2 regions of the Polycladomyces subterraneus genome follow, and region 2 is predicted to be linked to the other one. Evidence: a T-box and tRNA genes for the amino acid it is inferred to sense, from the RefSeq annotation. Region 2 holds a T-box; the other holds one or more tRNA genes.

Evidence for each region. A T-box is a leader RNA that pairs with one kind of tRNA and senses whether it is charged. The one in region 2 lies ahead of NWF35_RS00915 (valine--tRNA ligase), so its partner is inferred to be a tRNA-Val.
Region 1: it has a tRNA-Val gene. The T-box ahead of NWF35_RS00915 (valine--tRNA ligase) is inferred to sense a tRNA for this amino acid. The anticodon was not compared.

Annotation. Positions count from the first base shown of each region.
Region 1 is NZ_JANRHH010000047.1:147,707-155,670, reverse strand. Features, by position in the region: gene dinB (DNA polymerase IV) at 1-1,159, shown strand, start outside; gene NWF35_RS13615 (phosphatase PAP2 family protein) at 1,260-1,793, opposite strand; gene NWF35_RS13610 (M23 family metallopeptidase) at 1,890-3,008, opposite strand; tRNA gene NWF35_RS13605 (tRNA-Val) at 3,143-3,217, opposite strand; tRNA gene NWF35_RS13600 (tRNA-Ile) at 3,236-3,311, opposite strand; tRNA gene NWF35_RS13595 (tRNA-Asp) at 3,320-3,396, opposite strand; tRNA gene NWF35_RS13590 (tRNA-Met) at 3,402-3,477, opposite strand; gene NWF35_RS13585 (hypothetical protein) at 3,557-3,751, opposite strand; gene NWF35_RS13580 (phosphatidylglycerophosphatase A family protein) at 4,034-4,564, opposite strand; gene NWF35_RS13575 (YjcG family protein) at 4,811-5,320, shown strand; gene NWF35_RS13570 (GNAT family N-acetyltransferase) at 5,466-5,900, shown strand; one part of gene NWF35_RS13565 (IS1182 family transposase) at 6,001-6,523, shown strand; one part of gene NWF35_RS13565 (IS1182 family transposase) at 6,523-7,400, shown strand; gene NWF35_RS13560 (GNAT family N-acetyltransferase) at 7,510-7,953, shown strand.
Region 2 is NZ_JANRHH010000008.1:65-8,028, forward strand. Features, by position in the region: gene NWF35_RS00900 (LysM peptidoglycan-binding domain-containing protein) at 905-2,278, shown strand; gene NWF35_RS00905 (phosphotransferase) at 2,355-3,416, shown strand; gene NWF35_RS00910 (hypothetical protein) at 4,060-4,221, shown strand; T-box leader at 4,366-4,598, shown strand; gene NWF35_RS00915 (valine--tRNA ligase) at 4,643-7,297, shown strand; gene NWF35_RS00920 (bifunctional folylpolyglutamate synthase/dihydrofolate synthase) at 7,357-7,964, shown strand, end outside.

The DNA.
Region 1 (7,964 bases), on a different contig from region 2:
GCAGATGCGCAACCCACATCTGCGCGGACGCCCTGTCATTGTCTGCGGTGATCCGGCCCGTCGGCGCGGCATTGTGCTGGCCGCTTCGTACGAAGCAAAAAAATACGGTGTGAAAACCGGGATGGCCGTTTATCAGGCCAAGGAGCTGTGCCCCCATGCCTGTCTGGTCCCACCGCGCATGGAACGGTATTTGCAAGTATCGGTACGGATCGTCGAAATTCTGAAACAATTTTCGCCGCTGGTCGAACCTTTTTCGGTAGATGAGGCGTTTGTGGAAACCACCGGATGTGAAGCCCTCTTCGGTGACGGAAAGACAACGGCCCGGCTGATCAAGGAACGTATCTTTCGGGAAACGGGTCTCCGCTGCTCCATCGGAGTCGGTCCCAACAAGCTGATGGCCAAGATGGCTGCAGGGTTGGAAAAACCGGACGGATTGACCGTGCTGACGCCGGAGGACCTCCCCCGTCGCATCTGGCCCTTGCCGGTGATCGAGTTGTTCGGTGTCGGGCCGCGCATGGAGCGGCATTTTCACCGGATGGGGATCCGGACGATCGGTGATTTGGCCCATGCCGATCCGGAACTGCTGCAACACCGCTTCGGTGTGATCGGACGCGTGTTGCACCAATCAGCCAATGGTATCGATCACAGCCCGGTCGATCCCCATTCACTGGATGAAAACAAATCGATCGGACATCAGTTCACCTTACCCCGAGATTACGAGACCGAGTCGGATATTCGTGTCGTCTTGCGGGAGCTGGCGGAGGAAGTTGCCAGTCGGGTACGCCGAGCGGGTGCCACCGGACGAACGGTGTCACTTACCTTGAAGGGGATGGATTTCACTTCCATTCACCGCTCGTATACCCTGCCGGAACCCACCAACATCGGGCGGGTGATTTTTGAAGGAGCCTTGCATCTGTTCCGCCGGCATTGGAACCATGCTCCCATTCGGCTGGTGGGGATCAGCCTGGGAAACTTGGAACCGGAACGCAGCCTGCAGCTGGACCTGTTCGGTCGTACGGCCAAAGACCAACAGCTGGCTGATGCGATCGACCGGATTCGGGAACGGTTCGGCACGACGAGTATTTTATACGCCCGTTCACTCACACCCGCCAGCGTTTTCTATGACCGCGCGGGCAAAATCGGTGGCCACCACAAATAAAAAAGCGCACCCTTCTTCATTGCGGGTGCATTGTAGGATCGAAATTACTTATCATTATCCGTATCGCTTTCCGGTTCTTCGCTCACTCCATCCGAATACCTCAACCAGCGCCCAGCAACGCATAGACGCCCAGTGCGAATCCCGTGCCCAATACGCCCCCCATCACCACATCCGTCGGGTAATGGAGCGCGAGATACATCCGGGATAGACCAATCAGACAGGCCAACGGCAACCAAATGACTGCCGACCACGGCGCATGGAGCACAAACACGGTGGCGATGGAAAATGCGGCCGTCGTGTGCCCGGAAGGAAAGGAATAGTCCGTCAAAGCATCGGGAAACGCATACAACTCACTCAATCGCAAATGAGGGCGGATGCGGGGAAGATAATGTTTGCAGGCCCGTACGGCCAAGTGACTGCCCGCCAGTGCAGCGAACCCCTCCACCGCCCATTGCTTCATCGAAGAGGAAGTGAACAACCACCAGACAACCAAAAACGTGATCGTGCAAAAAGCACCGCCCAAATGGGTCAACCGGCACATCAGCCAGTCCATCACCCGAGACTTCCACTGGCGGTTGACATAACACACTAACCAAACATCCATCCTCTGAATCCGATGGACCAGACGTTGCATCTGTCGCCCAACCCCCGTCAAGCGTCTTCCTATTCAGCCTAAACGACACAGATGAAGAAATGATAAACAACATGTGAACATTTTATGGAGCCTAGTTCAACGATTGAACACCTGCTCCAAGATGTACCGGCGCTCAGCCGGTGTGAAATACTTCCAAAACCAGTCCCCGTAAATCAAGAGATCCAGATGCAGGTGAAGATCATTGACGTTGTGTTCCACTCCCGAATGCGTGCCCGAATTGCCGACATAGCCGATCAGTTGACCTTTTTTTACGTGTTGTCCCACGTAGAGGCCATCCGCAATCCGGCTCAAATGAGCATAACGGGACATCACGCCTTTGTCATGCTGAATCCAAACCGTCCGGCCCCGCATCTTATCCAAAATGTACTGAGGTGTCTGTCCATCGTTTTGCTCACCGATCCGCAACAAACGATTCCGCTCGGCATCGGACATCTCTCGATAATCCTTGTCCGCCCTGACCACGATTCCGTCCGCCACCGCATAGACGGGGGTCTGGGAATCGATCTTCACCCCGCACGCATAACCATACCAGTCGATCCCTTCGTGTACACCATGACGATACTTCCGCGGCGCCCCCGGCAAATGAGATTCGCGCTCACTCACTTTGGCTCCCCGGATGGGTGGTTGCAGGAAAGACAAATATCGAACCATTTGGGCGGGCGAAAACGACGCGCTCGGATCTTTCATTGGAGCCGATTGAACCGGCACCGCATCCCTAACACTGATCCAAGCAGTGGTTCGTTGGAAGCGGATGGTTTTTCCCAAGCCCTCTTTCAGAGCAGACGAGGGAATCCACACCTCATTTCCCCAAACTTCAGGCCGTTCTGTCATCGGCAGGTAGATTCCGTTGCGTTTCAACACAGGTGCCGATCGCAACATCTCCAAGACCGCATTGCCTTCACGGATGGTGATGATGCCTTCCTTGGCTTGGTAAGAGACTTGAATATGTAGCCGTTTCAGGTCGTTCAAACGAAAATAGACCGTTCCATTCACCGACCGGAACGGCAAAGCGACTTCGGAGGAGGAGCGGTTGGCTTTGGAAGCAGGTAACCGAAAAATCGAGGAATGTTCTTCCACCTGTTGATGCCATTCCCGCACCCATTTACGCCACCCCGCGTCGTCCCCCTGCTGTGTGAACACGATCAACAACACCGCCAACAATGCGGCTGCGATGAGGACGATTGGTCTTCCCATGACGGTCTCCCTCTACTGTTTTCAAAAGATCCCCTACATGGACAATCCCATTGTACCACACGACTCGCCCACACCTTCAAGATTGGGGGATGTTTTTCACACAATAGAAAAAACACCTCTAAACGAGGTGTTTTTGGTGGGCAGTATAGGAATCGAACCTACGACCTCTTCCGTGTCAAGGAAGCGCTCTCCCTCTGAGCTAACTGCCCAAGTGAAAGTATTCATACTGGTGGGCCCAACAGGACTCGAACCTGTGACCAATCGGTTATGAGCCGACCGCTCTACCAACTGAGCTATAGGCCCATTGAGAATGGCGGAGCTGACGGGACTCGAACCCGCGACCTCCGGCGTGACAGGCCGGCGTGAACTCCAACTTCACCACAGCTCCATATTTGGTTGCGGGGGCAGGACTTGAACCTGCGACCTTCGGGTTATGAGCCCGACGAGCTACCAACTGCTCCACCCCGCGTCATCTCTTCATTTATGTCGTTTTCGCTGACGACAACTATAACTATACAACAGGTCCGAGAGGAATGCAAGAGGTTTTTTTATTTTTTTTTCCGAACCTCAGTTCTGTCCCACAAGTAACGTACGCCATAACGACCGCGCCTCGATTGAAACACTTCGACTTCGGCAGGGCTGTCGTAGCCGTAGACCCACCAATCCTCCTGGATGCGGGCGGCCAAACAGCGTGCCTGAAACCGCGTATCATACAATTTGGCCCAATAAATCCAGCAAGACATCGGTGTTCCCTCCTGCGGATGAACTTCTTTAGGTATTGTGCCTAAACCTCGCTCTATTCATGCCACAAGGGCAAAGGCACATTTTTTCCGCGGAGGATACGAAGACTCGTCTTGGCGCATAAGATATAGCACAAACGGTTCCCCCGTTTGTTTAGGCCATCTGATCTGCCATTGGACAGATGTTCCCTCCTCTAATAAACCCGGGCGCCAGGTAGCGCTTGGGTCTTTTTGATGCGGAACAAAAAAGCCCCGCGCTGTTTCACGCGGAGCAAGGCTATACATTTACTTGGATGGAGATACAACCGCTTTTTCCTCTTCATCGCGCAGCCGGTGCGCCAGTCGGCTGGATGCGGCGGCCGCCACGCTGGCGACCAAATCGTCTATAAACGTGTGGACAGGACCAGATCCATCTTTTTTCGTATCCAGTTGTTTGATCAATCCGATTTTTTGTTTGTCAAGATGACCAAAAGTGGTGACAGCGATGCTTCCGTATCCCAACACAGACCCAAGGGCCAGCGTTTCATCGCATCCAAACAAGCCTTCATCCGTTCTCACTAAGGTTTGAAGGGGTTCTGACAACATCCCCTTTTCCGCCAACATATCCAATTCAGTTCCCACGAGAATGGCATGCTGGATCTCCCGTTTTTCCAATACGGCCCGTACGCTTTCCACGCATAAATCCATCGTCAGGTTTTCGTTGTAGGGAGCTTGCATCTGATATACAATTTCGGCAATCCCTTCGATGGTAACGCCGCGTTGTTGCAGTCGTTCCATCGCCGCCTGTTTCACTTCCCGGCTGTGAACACGTTTCACGATCCGGTATCCCTCCTCTCCTTCTCCCTTGCGGGAGCCTATGTTCATCATAACACACACCGTGATCAACGTGTACGCGCGAAATCTTTCTTTCGCAGCACTTTATCAGCAGTAAGAAAAGAGGGTATAATGAATATACATCGTGATGCATGTCCCCTTGTCGTCTTTATTCGTGTGAAATTTCAGAAAGAAATACACCGCAGTCGAGGTCAGCTCTTGTAAATTTGTCAAAAGGAGGGAGTCCATATGAAATATGGCATTGCGATATTCCCGCAAAAACACGTCCAAGATTTTGCCAACTCCTACCGCAAGCGATATGACCCGCACTATACACTCATCCCACCGCACATCACATTAAAAGAAGCATTTGAAATGGATGAGGCCAAAGTGGACGAGGCGGTCGACCATCTGGAAAAGGTGGCCAGAGAGTCTCAGCCTTTCGAAATCTTTTTTCATAAAGTGAGTCACTTCCATCCGACAAACAACGTTATCTACCTGGCCGTGAAGAATGATCAACCGCTCCGCAAACTGCATGAAAAAATCAACTCCGGTATTCTGTATCACCCCCATCGCTTTCCGTTCACTCCTCATTTGACCATCGGGCAGAATATGTCCACCGACGAATTGCATGACGTTTATGGGAGTCTGCGGATGCGTTCATTGGATCTACATACGGAAGTGGACCGTTTTCATCTGTTGTATCAGCTTGAAAATGGCTCTTGGAGCGTGTATCAAAGCTTTCTTTTGGAAGGGTAGTCGTTCGACGAGATAGGTGGTTCCCTTTCAACGGTAAGACATGAACAGGGCAAATGCCCTGTTGAGACTGCTGACAAAGGTAGCAGGTCAGCAGTCTTTTTTTGTCGAAATTTTTGTCGAAATTATATTAGCGAGGTGATCTTCATTGGATGTCAAAATAAGATGTGCTAACGTTTCAGACGCTGGCTATATAGCAGCTTTGTCAGGCCAGTTGGATTACCCCACGAGTCAAGAAGTAGTTAGTATCTGGTTACAGCGGTTTTTGAATCATAAGGATCATGCTGTTTTTGTCGCGGAAGTTGGCCAGAAAATTGTGGGTTGGGTACATGCGTATAAGACTTATTATTTATATGGACCTGTATTTGCTGAAATTGGGGGGATTGTAGTAGACAGTAACCATAGAGGCACTTCAGTTGCACAACAATTAATGCAAAGTTGTGAAGAGTGGGCGAAAAATAACGGCTGTGCTTACGTTCGTGCACGTTCAGGTTCTACTCGCTTAAGAGCTCATGCATTCTATACAAAAATTGGTTATGAACAGTCAAAAACCCAAAAGGTATTTACGAAGTACCTTATTTAATCGAAATCAAAAGATAACCAAGGGCAAAGGACGGAATCATATGTTTCAAACCCACTCCACCCGGCAAGGCAGTATTGAGTTGGTCAACATCGAGGATTAGGTGCCACAGGATCACTTGTTGCGGAAGATCGACGCCACCATCGATTTTTCGTTCATCGCGGAAAAGACCCGACCGTTATACTGTGAGGACAACGGGCGTCCCTGTGTGGACCCGATGATGTTGTTCAAAATGTTGTTCATTGGGTATTTGTACGGTATTCGTTCCGAACGGCGTCTGGTGGAAGAAGTGCGGGTCAACGTGGCATATCGCTGGTTTGTGGGACTTTCCTTGACGGACAAGGTGCCGCATGCCACCACATTCAGCCAGAACCGACGCCGCAGGTTCAACGGAACGGCCATCTTCCAAGAGATTTTTGACGAGATCGTCCTACAGGCCATCAACCACGGCTTGATCGAGGGGAAAGAATTGTTCACGGACTCGACGTTTTTAAAGGCGAACGCCAACAAGAACAAATTCAGCCGTCAGCTGGTCCGTCATTCCACGGAGAAGTATGTGGAGGAATTGGATCGTGCCATCGACGAGGATCGCGAAGCGCACGGCAAGCGGCCGTTAAAAAAAAAAAAGACACTCCTGAGGTAGAAAAGGAAATCCGCGTCAGTACCACTGATCCGGAAAGCGGCTACATGGTGCGGGAAAGCAAACCGGAGGGGTTTTTCTATCTGGATCACCGGACGGTAGACGGCAAACACAACCTCATCACGGACGTGTACGTGACACCGGGAAACGTACACGACGCCAAACCCTACCTAGCTCGACTGAAACGGCAGAAGGAACGCTTCGGCTTTGAAGTGGAGGCCGTAGCGCTGGATGCCGGATACCTGACGAGTCCGATTTGTCATGCCTTAAAAGAGCAAGGGATCTTTGCCGTCATCGCCCATCGCCGTTTTCACCCGCAAAAAGGATTGTTCCACAAATGGCAGTTCAAGTACGACGTTGAGCGTGACGTATACATATGTCCGGGAAAACACGAACTGACTTACCGAACCACTAACCGCCAGGGATACCGGGAGTACAAGTCCGATCCGCAAACATGCCGGGATTGCCCGTTTTTATCCCGGTGCACCCGTTCGAAGAACCATGTGAAAACCATTACCCGTCACGTATGGGAAGATGCCAAGGAGTGGGTTCGTCAAAACCGGTTAAGCGAGCGGGGAAAAGCGCTCTACAAGCGAAGGAAAGAGACGATCGAGCGGAGTTTTGCAGATGCGAAGGAACTGCACGGACTTCGCTACGCACGGATGAGGGGGCTTGCCAGAGTAACGGAGCAATGCCTCCTTACTGCCGTGTGCCAAAACATCAAGAAAATGGCCTTGCTCCTCTGGAAGAGGAGCAAGGGGCCCGAAGGCGGGCCCTTTCTCCGTGATCTTTGTCCGATTTTCTCTATTTTCTTCCAATCCCTATACAAAACCCAGCTGTTTTTCCGCTGGGTTTGTCAATAGCCTCAACAGGGCAAATGCCCTGTTTTTTCTTTTTTGATCGGATTTTTCCTGTTGCATGCAGCGGAGGATCGGGAATACCAATAACGAGTGCAAAGGAGGTATTTTCATCATGAAACAGACCGAAACCGACATCCGAGAGGCACGGACACCCGAAGAACACGCGGAAGTACAACGTATCCGTCGCAAGGTGTTTGTTCACGAACAACAGATGCCCGACGTCATGGAAAAGGATCGGCATGATGAGTCCGCAATCCAACTGTTGGCTTATGAAGCGGACCGGCCGGTCGGCACTTTGCGCCTTCGTTGGATGGATCCAAAAACGGCTAAAATCGAACGAGTGGCGGTGCTTCCGGAACTTCGCGGTACCGGGATCGGCCGCTCGATGCTGGAATCTGTTGAATCTTACGCAAAGCGGAAAGGGGCCAAGCGCTTGGTGTTGAGTGCCCAATGGCATGCACGACCGTTCTATGAAAAATTGGGCTACCGCACCGAAGGAAAACCTTATGAAGAGCTGGGCGTGAAACACATTTGGATGAATAAAAAGCTGGCGTAACACTTGACCGG
Region 2 (7,964 bases):
CGTGCTAACCGGGTGGGATGGGCTGATGACACAGCCCTAGCTTGAGGGTTGCCCGAAACAGAAATGGACTGAGGGCGTTAACCACCTCAAGAATCCCACGGCTTTAGCCATGTGGAGTGTCAAGGTGACTGATGACAATCACCCCACCGTACAAACGCCTTTTATGCACGGGTATCACCTTGAAAATTAGCATTTACATAAGGCGGATTCCAAACATTCTTCCGCCCATCGTAAGCTACTCCTTCGTCTGCATCGCAGGTGTCCATCCTCTAACCAGAAACACTATTGTAGGAAAACCTCAGAAGGCTGTCGGTCCCCCACATCGTGAACAACATCAGTCGTTTCCAGAAGTGAAAAGTACTCATCGCATGGGATGCTTTTCCTGCTCCAATGGACAAGGTTTGTTACACATCCCTCTGTGCCTCCTCGCTGGTAATCTCCAACCATTTTTCATATAGATTCACCTTTTGTTATTAAGCGGGCCCGTAAGTCGTGGCATAAGTTACGACCACTGCCATATCCTCATACAGCGTTCTCTGAATGCTGGGAAACCCTGGCTCAGGTTGTTGACAAAGTCTACGGGTTCCGATTTCCAGTCTCCACTCTGTACTCAACGGCAAATTCAGAACGCTCACCCACGAGCGACCTTTGAGCGCAAGCGTTGCAGGACCGAGAGGGAAAACGGCTCACCCGAGATCGCTTAGTAGACCACTTTTTCAGCAGTCTCAGCCCGGGGAGAACCCCAGCTTAGGGTTTCCCTAGTCTTCGACTCGGTTATATCCACTGCCTGGGCGCATATAGATACAGTACCGTCGAAAATCTGTGGTTTCGCCCGGAAAAGATCACATGCGCCGTTGGTCGCGGCGGGTTTCGGGCAGTATTTGCCTATGTAAGGAGGGAGAGTATGGCGGACGGTCAATACAGTCAACTGAGGTTTGACATCTTAGAGAAAGTTCGGCTCCATCCCCAACAACCCGGGATCGGCGATTTGTTGGAACTTGATTTGACGCCCGACGTGGAGATTGAAGACCAAGGGTCCCACTTGAAAATCCGCGGATACCTCCGTTTGAACGGTCGTTACAGGGGAGATGACTGGATGGTGTCCGACGGGGAACAAGCGGCAGAGCAAGCGGAATTATCCGGGGAAACTGAGCAGGGACGAGCGGAGGGCGAGGGGGAGGAGGAGACGGAGGAACTGGCATACGTCATCCCTGTCGAGATCACATTGCCCGCCAACCGCGCAGCACAGGACCACATCTCCGCCGAGGTGGAATCGTTCGATTATCATGTGTTGTCACCGTTTGAACTGCAAATTGAAGCAGTACTGGCGATTGACGGGTTTATTCCTGAACCGTCACGGGATGAGAAGACGGAGGAGGAAACATCTGAAGACAGTCCCACATTCTCTGGTTATACCCCATCCTCTCCGGAGGAGGTGGTGGAATCGTACGAAACCATCTCGTCCCAACCACCTGCGTATCAGTTTGAACATATGGCTCACCCCCATGATGCGCGCCCGGCTTATCGTGATCCGGACAGCCAATATGGTTGGGGTACCCGTTCACATGCGGAGGATGCCTCGATCCGATCCATCGGTGAACCTGAAGAGGAGACGGATACGCCCCACGCGTCTGACGGGGAAAAACGAGAGCCGGAATGGGATGCGGACGACCCAACGGCCAAACTGCAACCCTACGAGCCGGAGGATGTCGAGGAAGATCAAGATAAGCACGAATCGGAAGACGAGAAACCGGCATTCGGCAGGCAGGACATGAAAATCGGTTTCCAACGCCAAAAAGAGCAACACCCGTCATCCTTCCGGTTTCAAGATCGCCTGTTGGGAAAACCGGAGCATCCACCGACGTGGCCGACGGAAACCCCTCTCGATTTTGCTTCCGATACAGGATGGAAAACAAATCAGGAAGAACCGCAATGGCCGAAAAGTGTGCAGTTGTTCAAAGACCAGGAGGAAGAGCAATCAACGGAATCCGCTGATGAAGTGGAAACACATGGAGAGGCATTAAGCGAACAGGAGCAAAATCAGGAAAAATCTGCTACGCAGTTGGAATGGGCCAAGTGGTTGATCGGTGAAGAGGAAGAGCAATTTGTCAAAATCAAAATGGTGATCGCACAAAAAGAAGACTCTATCGACTCCATCGCCGAAAAGTACGATGTGTTGGCCAGCCAGTTGGTCCGTTTGAATCACTTGGAGGGTGAAGAATTGAAAGAGGGTCAAATCATCCACATTCCGCAAAAAATTCGGTTGAACGAGTCGTGACGATCAAAAGAGATAATGGAGCTACTGCCGCGTTTTTGCGGCAGTGGCTGATTTTATTTGGAGAGGGGGGAGGCGTGTGGCCATTCAATTGCCTGAAGAACGGGCCGTATTGGAACAAGTGTTTGAGCGGTACGGATGGGTTCCCCTGCAAGTGCGACCCGTCAGTGGGATATTGCGCATCCAGACGGCGGATGGCGCATTTGCATTAAAAAAATCGTCTTGTTCTGCCGAACAACTTACTTGGTTGCACAAAGTGATGGAGGCCGTTCAATCCAAAAGCCAGGAGATATTTCTGCCATGGTTAAAGACATCCGATGGGGAAGCTTACGTCCAGACGGAAGACGCGGTTTGGTACGCCACTCCGTGGGTGGAAAATGACCCCGGCCTGCGGGAAACGATCCCCATCGAGGGATTGCCGACCATGTTGGCTCATGTTCACCGCTCTGCGTTCCCGGTTGTTGGGAAACAATCGGAGCGGAAACAGAGCGTTAATGTCGAACGCTTGCAGGGATGGAAGGACAAGTTGGGGAAATTGGCCGAATACCGTGAAGTGATAGAGAGCCGAACGTTTCGTTCCCCATTTGATCATGCTTTTGCGGCTGATGCGGAATATGTGGATCAGGCGCTTCGTTTTGCAGTGAAGGGGATGGAAAAATTTGTGCAGTCGGATAAGGGGATCGCACCGAGATATACTTTGTGTCACGGTCGGATCCACCCCAGCAACCTGTTGAAAAAAGAAGACGGGTGGGTGTGGATCGACTGGGACCATGCCGCTGTCGACAGTCCGGTTCGCGATCTGGGTGCCTTTTTCCGTCGTTTTTCCCAGCAATTGGATCATGAGAAAGAGCCACAATTTTACCTCGCCCGTTATGAAGAGGGATGGAAGCTGAGCGGCAAGGAAAAAAAGCTGCTGGCCCTCTATTTGGCGTATCCCGAGCGGCCACTTCGATTGCTTACCCGATATTATGAGATGCCGGACCGGATTGAGGAGACGATTGCGATTCGCCGCTGGGAAGAGGAGATCACCCATCTCAGATGGTTGCAGTCGCTGATCCGTTCGCTTTGGCTGAGTAAAAAGGGTAGCGGGAGCAAAACACGAAAAACCGAAGCCGTCCGCATTCGATCCCAAAAAAGATAGCACACAATCATCAGTCAGTAGTCTATACGGGTACAATCGTACCCGTATTTCCATTTTCGTGACCGACCGCCCTGATTGTTAGTGCGACGGTGGAAGTACTCGAAGCTGCAGCGGATCGGGTGGAAACGACCTTTGGTTGTGTTGAATTGACAATGGATTTATCCGCGATTCATGAATACCATGAAGCCGTCCCCGATGTAACGAAAAAGGCATGGAACTTGTTAAGTTTGGATCATGAGCCCCCATGAAAATGGCATCGATTTAAAATGGATCCTCAGATAGGAAAATCCGATTTTCCACAATCAACAGGATTGTGTGTATTTATGTTTCCCCCTCATCGATGGTGTTGTCGTCGCAGGCATTTTTGCAAACACATCTCGCATGCTTTGATGGGCAACGCCAATGCCAGTATCCAAAGACATACGCGAAACATGGATTTCCCTGCTTTCAAAATAGATTGGCATGGAGATAAATATGTTTCCTCACACAAAAAAAGTTTCCTTAAGTCAAATCATATGCAGAAAGTGTCCCCGCGGGCATTTCTTTTTCGCCCGTTTTTGTTTTCATGGCTGGACAATACAGGCGGAAAAGAACAAAATATAAGAGAGAATATCGTCGTCAGGGACCAAAGGGGGTTTTCGGATTGAGCGTGGTCAAGTCAATGGTCAAAAGTGCCTATCGCGGGGTATTGTTTATCCTCTTTCTCAGCGTGATGCTGTTGTGCACGGTGTTGTTGCTGGCGTTTCTTGCCAATCCCAGTCTGATGATGGAAAGTGTCGAGCGGGCGTTTGGCATGGTTCGGTAAGATTGCATTTGGACTTGTCTTTTTTATGGATTCATTCTAAGCCCCCGAACCTTCGTGTTCGGGGATATTAATTGTACGGATTTGACGTGTCCGTACCGGGCATTGTAGAATAAGATGACGAGACAGATGATTCACAACTGAAACCAAGCGGCGATGACAGGGAAGAGTAGTCGGTTGTTCGCCTTCAAGAGAGGGAAACCCTGAGGCTGGAAGGTTTCCCAAGGCGGAGCCGGTGAACGTCCCCCTGGAGCTGTTCGGCTGAACCCGACCGGCAGTAGGCCGAACCGTTTTCCCGCGTTACGGGAGTTGAGGGCGCCCGTTTCCAAAAACGGGCGAACAAAGGTGGTACCGCGGAAACAACTCCTTCCGTCCTTTGCGATGGAAGGAGTTATTTTGTTTTGGTAAGTAAGGAGGTTAGAGCATGGCCGATCAACCAAAAGCATCATTGCCGCCGGCCTATGATCCCAAGGCCGCGGAGGAAAAATGGTACGATTACTGGTTGGAGGGCGGCTTTTTCCAAGCCGACGCTCATTCGGACAAACAGCCGTTTACCATCGTGATCCCCCCGCCCAACGTCACGGGGAATCTGCACATCGGGCACGCGCTCAACAATACGCTGCAGGACATATTGATTCGCTTCAAACGCATGCAGGGCTATGACGCGCTGTGGTTGCCCGGCATGGACCATGCGGGGATCGCCACCCAGGCCCGGGTGGAAGCCAAACTCCGGGAGGAAGGCATCAGCCGGCACGATCTGGGCCGGGAGAAATTCCTGGAGAAAGTGTGGGAATGGAAACAACACTATGCGCAGATCATCCGCGATCAATGGCGGAAGATGGGATTGTCGCTGGACTATTCACGTGAGCGTTTCACCCTGGATGAAGGGTTATCCCGTGCGGTGCGGGAAGTTTTTGTGCGTTTGTATGAAAAAGGGTTGATCTATCGAGGTAAATACATCATCAACTGGGACCCGGTCGCGCGCACCGCGCTCTCGGACATCGAAGTGATCCATAAAGAAGTGAAGGGTGCGCTGTATCACATGCGGTACCCGCTCAAAGACGGTACTGGGTACATCCAAGTGGCCACGACACGTCCGGAGACGATGCTGGGTGATACGGCCGTAGCAGTTCACCCGGAAGATGAACGGTACCAGCACCTGATCGGAAAAACAGTGATCCTGCCCATTATCGGTCGGGAAATCCCGATCATCGCCGATGAATATGTCGATCCGTCATTCGGCTCCGGTGCCGTGAAAATCACACCAGCACACGATCCCAACGATTTCGAGATCGGGCAGCGTCACAACTTGCCGCAGGTGTTGGTGATGGACGAGACGGGCAAGATGAACGAAAATGCAGGACCCTACCAAGGTTTGGACCGGTTCGAATGCCGGAAGCGCATCGTTCAGGATTTGCAGGAACAGGGTGTGCTCGTTCATATCGAAGAACATGTGCATTCCGTCGGGCACAGCGAACGTTCCGGCGCGGTGGTGGAGCCGTATCTGTCCACGCAATGGTTTGTGCGGATGAAGCCGCTTGCTGAACGGGCTATCGAACAAACTCGATCGGGTCAAGGAGTACGGTTCGTGCCGGAGCGGTTTGAAAAAATTTATCTGCACTGGATTGAAAATGTGCGCGACTGGTGCATCTCGCGGCAATTGTGGTGGGGTCACCGCATCCCGGCTTGGTATTGCGGTGACTGCGGCGAAATGACCGTGGCTCGCGAAGAGCCGGAAACCTGTCCAAAATGCGGCAGCCGGAATCTGGAGCAGGATCCGGATGTGCTGGATACCTGGTTCAGCTCAGGGCTGTGGCCGTTCTCCACATTGGGATGGCCGGACGAGACCGAAGACTTGAAGCGCTATTTCCCGACGAACGTATTGGTCACCGGGTATGACATCATTTACTTCTGGGTGGCCCGCATGATCTTTACCGCGTTGGAATTTACGGGACAAAAGCCGTTCCGCGATGTGCTGATCACTGGTCTTGTGCGGGATGCCGAAGGGCGTAAAATGTCCAAGTCACTCGGTAACGGTGTCGATCCGATGGAAGTGATCGACAAGTACGGCGCCGATGCAATGCGGTTTATGCTGGCCACCGGCTGTACGCCTGGCAACGACCAACGCTTCCGTTGGGAGCGTGTGGAAGCGGCGCGGAACTTTGCCAACAAGATCTGGAACGCGTCCCGGTTTGCTCTGATGCATCTGGACGGCGTTTCTTCAGAGGAATTGAAGTTGACCGGCCCGTTCTCCACGGCGGATCGCTGGATTTTACACCGGCTGAATGAAACGGTGGCCGAAGCGACCCGCCTGTTGGAACGTTATGAGTTTGGCGAAGTGGGGCGTGTCCTTTACAATTTTATCTGGGACGAGTTGTGCGACTGGTACATCGAGTTTGCCAAACTCCCGTTGTACGGAGAAGACGAAGAAGCCAAACGGGTGACACGTTCCGTTCTGGCGTATGTGTTGGATCAATCGTTGCGCCTGCTGCATCCGTTTATGCCGTTTGTGACGGAGGAGATCTGGCAGCACCTGCCGACGGCTGGCCGGAGCATCACGGTGGCCGAGTGGCCGAAACCGTCTGCAGAGTGGGAAGCGCCGGCAGCGGTGCGGGATATGCAGGTGCTAATCGAAATCATCCGTTCGGTGCGCAACATCCGGGCGGAGATGGAAGTGCCGGTCAAACAGCAAGTGGAACTCCTGATCCGCGCCGATGCCGAGGTATTGTCCGCCATCCAGCAAAACGAAGCGGCCATTCGCCGGCTATGCGGTGCGGAACGGGTCACGGTCGGGGAAGACGTCACCCGCCCGGACAAAGCGATGACCGCGGTTGTCACCGGTGCGGAGGTGTTCGTGCCGTTGGCGGGCTTGATCGATATCGACCAGACGATCGCCCGGCTGGAAGCGGAGCTGAAAAAGCTGGACGCCGAAGTGGCACGGGTGGAGAAAAAATTGTCCAACCAGGGGTTTGTGACCAAGGCACCGAAGCACGTTGTGGAGGAAGAGCGGCGTAAAGGGGAAGAGTATCGCGAAAAACGCGAAAAGGTATTGGCACGGTTGAATGAGTTGAAAGGGTAGGACTCCCCCTGCCCTTTCACTCCTAACTCTAGAGTTGTCGACGGAAGGGAACGGTCAGGATGGATCAACGGTTTGTCACCGCTGAAGACGTGTTTCGTTGGATGGATGAAACGTGCGTGCAAGCGATTCAACCAGGACTGGACCGGATGGAATGGGCACTGGACCGGTTAGGGCATCCGGAACGCCGGATGAAATGGATCCATATCGCCGGGACCAACGGCAAAGGATCGACGGCGGCGATGATCGCCAAGGTACTTGAGCAGGCCGGTTATCCGGTGGGGATGTTTACGTCTCCTTATCTGATGCATTGGAGCGAGCGCATTCGTTTTGACGGAGAAAACATCCCGGAGGAATCGTTCGTGCGCTGGGCCAACGAGCTGAAACCCGTTGTCGAGGAGATGATCCAATCCGGCGTCGGACAACCTTCGCCGTTTGAATTTTGGACGTTGCTGGCGATTTGTTATTTCGCCAAAGAAGCCCTGCCTTGGTTTATCGTGTGGGAGACGGGGCTTGGAGGCAGATGGGATGCGACCAACGTGGTTTATCCGTTGGTATCAGTCATCACCAATGTCGGGCATGATCACATACATTTATTAGGGGATTCATTATCTCAAATCGCAGAGGAAAAAGCCGGTATCATCAAACCGGGTGTACCTGTGGTGTGCGG